Regions from separate parts of the Micromonospora sp. CPCC 206061 genome, predicted to be linked through region 3. Evidence: predicted binding sites of a transcription regulator. Region 3 holds the regulator's gene; each other region holds the start of a gene.

Region 1 (2,200 bases), on a different contig from region 3:
TTGAAGGTGCCGCGCACCTTGTTGACCACCAGGGTCGCCAGGGCCTCGCCCTCGACGTCCTCGGCGATGATCGCCAGCGGCTTACCCGACTGCATGACCTTCTCGAGGATCGGCAGCAGGTCCTTCACCGAGGCAATCTTGCTGTTCACGATCAGGATGTAGGGGTCGTCGAGGACCGCCTCCATCCGCTCCGCGTCGGTCCAGAAGTACGGCGAGATGTACCCCTTGTCGAAGCGCATACCCTCGGTGAGCTCAAGCTCCAGGCCGAAGGTGTTGCTCTCCTCGACGGTGATGACGCCTTCCTTGCCGACCTTGTCCATCGCCTCGGCGATGATCTCACCAACGGTCGCGTCACCAGCGGAGATCGACGCCGTCGAGGCGATCTGCTCCTTGGTCTCGACGTCCTTGGCGATCTTCGCCAGCTCCTCCGCGACGTTGGCGACGGCCGCCTCGATGCCCCGCTTCAGGGCCATCGGGTTGGCGCCGGCCGCCACGTTGCGCAGACCTTCGCGGACCAGCGCCTGGGCCAGGACGGTCGCCGTCGTCGTGCCGTCACCGGCCACGTCGTCGGTCTTCTTCGCGACCTCCTTGACCAGCTCGGCGCCGATCTTCTCCCACGGGTCTTCGAGCTCGATCTCCTTGGCGATGCTCACACCATCGTTGGTGATGGTCGGCGCGCCCCACTTCTTCTCGAGCACGACGTTGCGGCCCTTCGGGCCCAGCGTCACCTTTACAGCGTCGGCGAGGGTGTTCATGCCCCGCTCGAGGCCGCGGCGCGCTTCCTCGTCGAACGCGATCATCTTGGCCATACGGCGTTGTCCTCCAGGCTGGACATCCAGTGCGCCCCAAGCCTGTTGGCTCGAAGCGCGCACCTTCGAAAGGTCACCGCCTGGCGGCGGTGACGCTTCGTAGGCCGGGCCGGATAGCCCGCGACGACCGGCCCCGTGTCGCGTCTCCGCGACCGTGGGCCCCACCGTCCCGACCTTTGGCACTCACACACCGCGAGTGCCAATCACCTGTTTAGCACTCTGCCCTGGCGAGTGCAAGCGAAGTCGGTGAACGGGAAGCCAAGCTCCGGTGAGCGCGGGCGGCTTCCGAGCGCGCGAACAACCCGAGCGCAACGAGGGCACCAGACTCAGAAAGCCGCGAGGCGGGGCCGAATGTCGGTGCCCCGCCTCAACGCGTTTTCGACCGGTGGACTTAGGCGATAAGGCGAACTTTCTCCGCCTGCGGACCCTTCTGGCCCTGCGCGATCTCGAACTCCACGCGCTGACCGTCGTCCAGTGCCTTGTAGCCGTCCATCTCGATCGCCGAGAAGTGGACGAAGACGTCCTGCCCGCCGTCGACCGCGATGAAGCCGTAGCCCTTTTCGCTGTTGAACCACTTGACGGTGCCCTGTGCCACGGTGCACTTCCCTCACTTCGATGGTGCTGGGTCTTCGACAACCCCCGGTTGAGGCGTTCCCTAACCGGGGCCGCCGATCCGTGGTCCGGGGTGGTCCGTCGAACACAGCGGCCGAAATCGCACGCTACACGAGGACACCCTCCTGCGCACTACCCCAAACCGGACACCGTGGTCGTGACCCGGCATCCTGCCTGCGCCCACCAGGGCACCTGTCTCGTTGAGCAATCCGTGTCCACACCATCGATCGCGCGCATCGGCCGGCACCGCGCCGGACGGCACCGCGCTCACGGGCTGCGCCCCACTCACCGGGCGTTCGCGTGCCTCGGCATCGCGGTCGCGGGCGCGGCGGCGCTGGTCACGGCCGTCGATATCGGCGACCACCAGCCACAGCGGGCCAGCAGCAGACCACATCGGACGGAGATCACGAAACCGCCGGCACCGCGCACGGTCGCTCTCCATTCCGGACCGGTGTACATCGACAGTGCCGGCTTTCTCTCCTGGGCGTTGCTCGACAGGCGTACCGGGCAGATCAGCGGCTCGTCCAACCTGGCCGCGCCCAGCGACACCATGTCGATGGTCAAGTCTTGGATCGCGGCGGACTATCTGCGCCGCGCCACCGAGCGGGGCCTCAGGCCAGAGCAGACCCGGATGCGCCAGCTCACCATCATGATCCGCGACAGCGACAACGTGTCCGCGCAGACCATCTTCCAGGAGTTGGGGCGGCGCGCCTCGATCGTCCGGCTCATCAAGATCTGTGGGCTGACCGACAGCCGCCCCTACGGCGACTGGTGGAGCA
Region 2 (2,200 bases), on a different contig from region 3:
TCCGACCGGAGCCCGCTCGACCCCGGTGCCGGAGAGCGTGGCACCGGACGGCAGCAGGGTCGCCCGCCGGGGCACCTCGGCGAGCGGGCCGCACCAGAAGGCCGCCTCGACCACCTCGCCCCGCACGCTGACCCACTCCGCCTCGGCGCCCGGCGGCACCAGCGCGTGGTCGATGCCGGGGGCCAGCTTGAGCACCGTGTGCGGCACGCGCTCGGGCAGGGCGGCCACGAAGTCCCACGACGGTGAGTAGGCCGCCGGGTCGAACACCCGGCGGCCACCCCGGCGCCGGGCCGGGTCGCAGAACACCGCGTCGAAACCGGTCAGGTCGACGGACGTCGCGTCGGCACAGGTCACGGTCAGGTCCGCCAGCCCGAGGGCGGCGGCGTTGGCGGCTGCCACACTCGCGGTGCCGGGGTCGGCCTCCACGGCGTACACCTTGATGCCGGCACGAACGGCGGCGATCGCGTCCGCGCCGATGCCGCAACCGAGATCGGCGAGGGTGCGCACTCCGGCGGCGCGCAACCGCGCCGCGCGGCGTTCGGAGACCGCGGCGCGCGTCGCCTGCTCCAGGCCCGCGCGGGTGAAGAACATGCGGGCGGCGTCGGAGCCGAACTTGCCCGCGGCGCGGCGGCGCAGCTCGGCCTGGGTGAGCGCGGCGGACGCCAGGTCGGCGGGCACGCCGCGAGCGCGGAGCGTGGCCGCCGCTGCCAGTGGGTCGCCGCCGGCCAGCTCCGCCGCCGTCGCGAGCGCCCTTTCCCCTTCGGGGGTACGGAGCGCGTCGATCACCTATTGAGTCTGGCTGCGCTCGATCACGCAGTCGGGACCGGGGTACACCAGACTCTCGTGGCCGTCCGGGAACCGGACGAGGTAGGGCGGGTGCCCCTCGGCGCCGCGCACCTCGACGATCTCGGCGATCCGGTCGCGGGCGCCAACCGTGTTGCTGTGCACGTGCAAGCGGTCTCCGACTGTGGCCTGCATGTCATCGCCTCCGCGGTCGCGGGCAGGTGCTTTCCCCTGACAATGCCGTAAATCACCGCCGTCCGCCATCGGATCGTGTCGCGTTGGCACTCTCCTTGACGGAGTGCTAGCAATCGGCATAACCTGCGGTTAGCACTCTCGTGTCGAGGGTGCTAGCTTTCGGGCACGCCGGCACCCGCGACGACGGCATCGCCCGGTGGCATGAGGCAGCAGATTGACGCTGGCTGAAGTGAATATGGCCGGCAACCAACCAGTACCCCAGGAGGGTATGCCCGTGACTACCGCGACCAAGGTTGCGATCAAGCCGCTCGAGGACCGCATTCTGGTCCAGGCGAACGAGGCTGAGACCACCACGGCGTCGGGCATCGTGATCCCCGACACCGCCAAGGAAAAGCCGCAGGAGGGCACCGTCCTCGCTGTCGGCCCGGGCCGTATCGACGACAAGGGCAACCGCATCCCGGTTGACGTCAGCGTCGGCGACACGGTCATCTACTCGAAGTACGGCGGCACCGAGGTCAAGTACGCCGGCGAGGAGTACCTGGTGCTCTCCGCCCGCGACGTCCTCGCGGTCATCGAGAAGTGACTGACTGAAGCTGACATCGCCCCGGGCCGCGCACGTGGTCCGGGGCGTTGCCGCTCGAAGGGATATGCATGGCTAAGATCCTGAGTTTCTCGGATGACGCCCGGCACCTGCTGGAGCACGGCGTCAACCAGCTCGCGGACGCGGTCAAGGTCACTCTCGGCCCGCGCGGGCGCAACGTCGTACTCGACAAGAAGTTCGGCGCCCCCACGATCACCAACGACGGCGTGACGATCGCCAAGGAGATCGAGCTCTCCAACCCGTACGAGAACCTTGGCGCGCAGCTCGTCAAGGAGGTGGCGACGAAGACCAACGACGTCGCCGGTGACGGGACCACCACCGCGACCGTGCTCGCCCAGGCGATGGTCCGCGAGGGCCTGCGCAACGTGACCGCCGGCGCCAACCCGGCGGGTCTCAAGCGGGGCATCGACGCGGCCGCCCAGGCGGTCTCGACGGCGCTGCTGGAGAAGGCGGTCGAGGTCGCCGACAAGCGGTCCATCGCCCACGTCGCCACCATCTCGGCTCAGGACGCCACCATCGGCGACCTGATCGCCGAGGCGATGGAGAAGGTCGGCCGCGACGGCGTCATCACCGTCGAAGAGGGCTCCACCCTCGCCACGGAGCTGGAGGTCACCGAGGGTC
Region 3 (2,200 bases):
TGCGCGACCTGCTGCCGTGAGGCCCGGGTCCGAAAACCCGGGCCGCACGTCTCACTTCACGAAGGGTGCGCTCATCGGGTACCGGTAGAGCTGGCCGTCGTTGGCCTTCACACCGCCGATGATCCCGAAGACGATCGCGATGATCGTCGCGATCGGGGCGAGGATGAAGCCGATCAGGGCACATGCCAGGATCCAGCAGACGACCGTGATGATCGACCACAGCAGCTGGAAGTTGAGCGCGGCGATCGCGTGGGCCCGCACCGTGGGCGACTGGTTGCCCTTGGCGAGCAGCGCCACGAGGGGCCCCACCCAACCAAGCGTGCCGCCGCCGATCAGCGCGCCGGCGGCGCCACCGAAGTGGGCGACGAGCGCCCAGGTCTTTTCGTCGTTGTTCGCGTAGCCGGCAGGCGGCGGACCGCTGTAGTAGGCGCCCGGTGGCGGGCCCTGTGGTGGATAGCCGGGCTGCTGGGGTGGCGGATAGCCAGCCCCACTGAAGGGTGGTGGCGGTTCCGCCGCGGGCGGCGGAACTTGGCCGGGAGAGGGATCCTCGCCCGGCATCGAATAGGACGCTGGGGGTGTCGGTGGAGAGGTGGGATCACTCTCTCCAGGAGGGCGAGGTGCTTCGGTCATGCAGGTCACGGTAGGGGCATCGATCAACCTGCGCCAGACAACACACACGTCCAGTCATGGACATTATGCCCAAAGTGATCATCGCGAGGTTGGGGGGTGCGACGTAGACTGGCACTCGTTACAGTCGAGTGCCAGCGATATCCGGCCGGTCCCGGCCGGATCGCCGTGCCTGGGCCGCAGGAGGTGATATGAGTCTCGACGAGCGCAAACTCGACGTCCTGCGGGCGATCGTCGAAGACTACGTGGCCACCCAGGAGCCGGTCGGCAGCAAGGCGCTGGTCGAGCGGCACAACCTCGGCGTGTCTCCGGCGACGGTTCGCAACGACATGGCCGTCCTCGAAGAGGAGGGCTACATCCGGCAGCCCCACACCAGCGCCGGCCGGGTGCCTACCGACCTCGGCTACCGGCTCTTCGTCGACCGGCTGTCCCGGATCAAGCCGCTGAGCCCGGCCGAGCGCCGGGCCATCGAGCGGTTCCTCGCCGGCGCCCTCGACCTCGACGACGTCGTGCACCGCACCGTGCGCCTGCTCGCTCAGCTCACCCGCCAGGTCGCGGTCGTGCAGTACCCCAGCCTGGCCCGCTCCTCGGTGCGCCACCTCGAGCTGGTGCCGATCTCGACCACCCGCCTGATGCTCGTCATGATCGTCGACACGGGCCGGGTCGAGCAGCGGCTCGTCGAACTGCCTGGCCCGGTGCCTGACGAGGCCGTGTCCGACCTGCGCCGCATGGTCAACGAAAAGCTCGTGGGCAAGCGGCTTTCCGACACTCCGCCTCTGGTGCAAGCTCTGGTCGACGAGGTTGCCCCGGATATCCGCGGCACGATGGCGACATTGGCCAGTGTGTTGCTAGAGACACTTGTCGAACGGCACGAAGAGCGCATCGCGTTGGCCGGACGGGCTAACCTGACTCGGGGTAGCCTTCTGGACTTCCAGGGCTCGTTGCGTCCGATCCTGGAGGCGTTGGAGGAGGAGGTCATCCTGCTCAAGCTGCTCGGTGAGGTTGACGCGAGCACCCTGCGGGTGCGCATCGGCGACGAAAACGAGATCGACAACCTGCGGTCCACCTCGGTTGTCAGCACCGGCTACGGCCCAGGCGTCACGATCGTTGGCAGCCTGGGTGTGCTGGGGCCGACCAGAATGGACTACCCCGGCACCATCGCTACCGTGCGCGCCGTGGCACGCTACGTGGGCGAGCTGCTGGGCAACAACTAGGCAGTATTTACGGACGGCCCGGGGATAGCGCGAACGACATGAGGACACGGAACGCAGTGGCCAAGGACTACTACGGGATTCTCGGTGTAAACCGGGACGCCTCCGACGACGAGATCAAGCGCGCCTACCGGAAGCTGGCCCGCCAGTACCACCCGGATGTCAACCCGGACCCGGAAGCGCACGAGAAGTTCAAGGACATCAACGCCGCCTACGAGGTGCTCTCCGACGACCAGAAGCGGCAGATCGTCGACCTCGGTGGCGACCCGCTCGCGCCCGGTGGCGGCGGGCCGGGCGGTGGCGGCCCAGGTGCCGGACCGTTCGTCGGTTTCCAGGACATCATGGACGCGTTCTTCGGCACG
Region 4 (2,200 bases), on a different contig from region 3:
CCCTGGTGACGATGACCCTGCCGGCCCGGCCCAGCACGTCGAGTCCGGCCTTGTCCAGGGTGAGGCCCATGGCCTCGGTGACGACCTGGGCGCCCGTGAGGGTCGCGAGGTCGGCCAGCATCGCCGTACGTCGATCTCCGAAGCCAGGTGCCTTGACAGCCAGCGACGAGAACGTGCCACGGACCTTGTTGACGACCAGGGCCGCGAGGGCGTCACCTTCGACGTCCTCGGCGATGATCACCAGCGGCTTGCCCGCCTGCATGACCTTCTCCAGGATGGGCAGCAGGTCGTTCAGGTTCGAGATCCTGTTCTCGACGATCAGCAGGTACGGGTCGTCGAGAACGGCCTCCATCCGCTCCGTGTCGGTGACGAAGTACGGCGAGATGTAGCCCTTGTCGAAGCGCATGCCCTCGGTCAGTTCGAGTTCGAGGCCGAAGGTGTTGCTCTCCTCGACGGTGATGACGCCTTCCTCACCGACCTTGTCCATCGCCTCGGCGACGACCTCGCCGACCATCGGATCGGCGGCGGAGATCGACGCGGTGGCTGCGATCTGCTCCCTCGTCTCCACGTCCCGGGCCTGGCTTCTCAGCGCCTCGACCACGGCGGCCACGGCGGCTTCGATGCCGCGCTTGAGCGCGATCGGGTTGGCGCCGGCGCCGACGTTGCGCAGCCCCTGCCGCACGAGCGCCTGCGCCAGGACGGTGGCGGTGGTGGTGCCGTCGCCGGCAACGTCGTCGGTCTTCTTGGCGACTTCCTTGACCAGTTCGGCGCCGAGCTTCTCGTACGGGTCGTCGAGTTCGATATCCTTGGCGATGCTGACACCGTCGTTGGTGATCGTGGGCGCACCCCACTTGGCATCCAGCACGACGTTGCGGCCCTTCGGGCCCAGCGTCACCTTCACCGTGTCGGCCACGATGCTCATGCCGCGTTCCAGGCCACGGCGGGCCTCGTCGCCAAATACGATCAACTTGGCCATCTGCGTCGTCCTTTTTTCGTAGTGCCGAACGCGGCACTGATCGGACCGACCTGCGATGACCGCGACAAACGGTCCCCCTCCGGGGGCTCATCCCATTCGGTTGGCACTCACACAGGGCGAGTGCTAGCCACAGTCCAACATCTGTCCACCCAAAACACAAGTGCACGCAGCCGAAGGCGCGGCGGGCCGGATGGCCCGCCGCGCCTGGTACGCGTAGCGGCTTGGCTCAGGTGTATTCGCCGGTGCTGATGCTGATCCAGGAGGACCACGATGTGCAGTCCCAGTTCGGCGCGCTCGCGCCGTCGCGGGCGCACGAGGCGGACGTGGCTGGAAGGCCGCCGACGACAAGCGTGGCGGCGGCGAGTACGGTTCCCAAACGGGTTGCGAGTCTCACGACGTCTCCTCAACAGAGCGGGCCCGGCCGATGAATTCTCGTCCCGGCGCCGCACGACGAACGCTCGCGGAAGCGACTCTTGAGGCAATCTTGAACCTGAAAGACGACGCGGCCGTCCACAATGGCCGGCCGCGTCGTCAGGCCGGAGTCAGGAAGCGGGGACCGTGGTCGGGGTGCCGACGACCGCCGGGGCGATCACCAGCTTGTCGATGTCCGGGGCCCATCCGGACGGGTTGCCGAAGACCAGCGAACCGTCCGAAGTGGTCAGCGTCACCGGGATGGTGCGCTCCAGGAAGCTGTTCCACGCGTACGTGTACCGGAAGTAGGCGTATCCGCTACCGCCACCCGTCTCCGTCACGTCGAGCCGGCGGTCGACGACCTGTGGGTTGTAGTCGTGCCGGCCGCTGAGCTCCGCGTTGGCGTACGTGACGGCGATGTCGTAGTCGCCCGGCTTGTCGTAGCCGGCCGCGCGCGGCACCTCGAAGGTGTTCGCGGCACCGTTGCCGACGGATCCGAGCCCCTTGAGACCGGACGCGTTGCTGCCGGAGCCATCGGCGTACGTGGTGACCGCCGCCGCGCCGTGCCGGATGGTGTCTTCCGCCTGGATGGTGACCGCGGCGCTGTCGGCGTCCGGGGTGCGGGTCGTCGTGAGCTGCTGAAGCAGGATGCCGTTCTTCGAGCGCACCTCGACCTCGTTGATGCCCTGGCTCAGGTGGGCGCGCACGGTGGAGCGCCAGGCACCCGCCCGCCGCGGCTTGAACGTGGCGACCTCCCGGCCGTTGACCGACACCGTGGCGTCGGTGGCGGCGACGCTGCGGTAGTCCAGCGCC

The links. The regulator HrcA, encoded in region 3, represses chaperone genes, less so after heat shock. The targets are predictions, from matches to a motif close to GGTTNGCACNCTCNNNNNGAGNGTGCNAACC.
Region 1: a site for HrcA is predicted at 984-1,014, ahead of groL (chaperonin GroEL). Genes of this name have one in related genera too.
Region 2: a site for HrcA is predicted at 1,106-1,136, ahead of groES (co-chaperone GroES). Genes of this name have one in related genera too.
Region 4: a site for HrcA is predicted at 1,075-1,105, ahead of groL (chaperonin GroEL). Genes of this name have one in related genera too.

What each region holds. Positions count from the first base shown of each region.
Region 1 is NZ_JBAKHX010000017.1:40,276-42,475, reverse strand. It holds gene groL (chaperonin GroEL) at 1-809, opposite strand, end outside; gene V6V89_RS14825 (cold-shock protein) at 1,201-1,404, opposite strand; gene V6V89_RS14820 (serine hydrolase) at 1,633-2,200, shown strand, end outside.
Region 2 is NZ_JBAKHX010000002.1:103,797-105,996, forward strand. It holds gene V6V89_RS02810 (class I SAM-dependent methyltransferase) at 1-786, opposite strand, end outside; gene V6V89_RS02815 (DUF1918 domain-containing protein) at 787-978, opposite strand; gene groES (co-chaperone GroES) at 1,247-1,561, shown strand; gene groL (chaperonin GroEL) at 1,630-2,200, shown strand, end outside.
Region 3 is NZ_JBAKHX010000048.1:30,453-32,652, reverse strand. It holds gene hemW (radical SAM family heme chaperone HemW) at 1-20, shown strand, start outside; gene V6V89_RS26975 (DUF4870 domain-containing protein) at 52-558, opposite strand; gene hrcA (heat-inducible transcriptional repressor HrcA) at 819-1,841, shown strand; gene dnaJ (molecular chaperone DnaJ) at 1,898-2,200, shown strand, end outside.
Region 4 is NZ_JBAKHX010000046.1:11,242-13,441, reverse strand. It holds gene groL (chaperonin GroEL) at 1-976, opposite strand, end outside; gene V6V89_RS26270 (hypothetical protein) at 1,203-1,370, opposite strand; gene V6V89_RS26265 (hypothetical protein) at 1,519-2,200, opposite strand, start outside.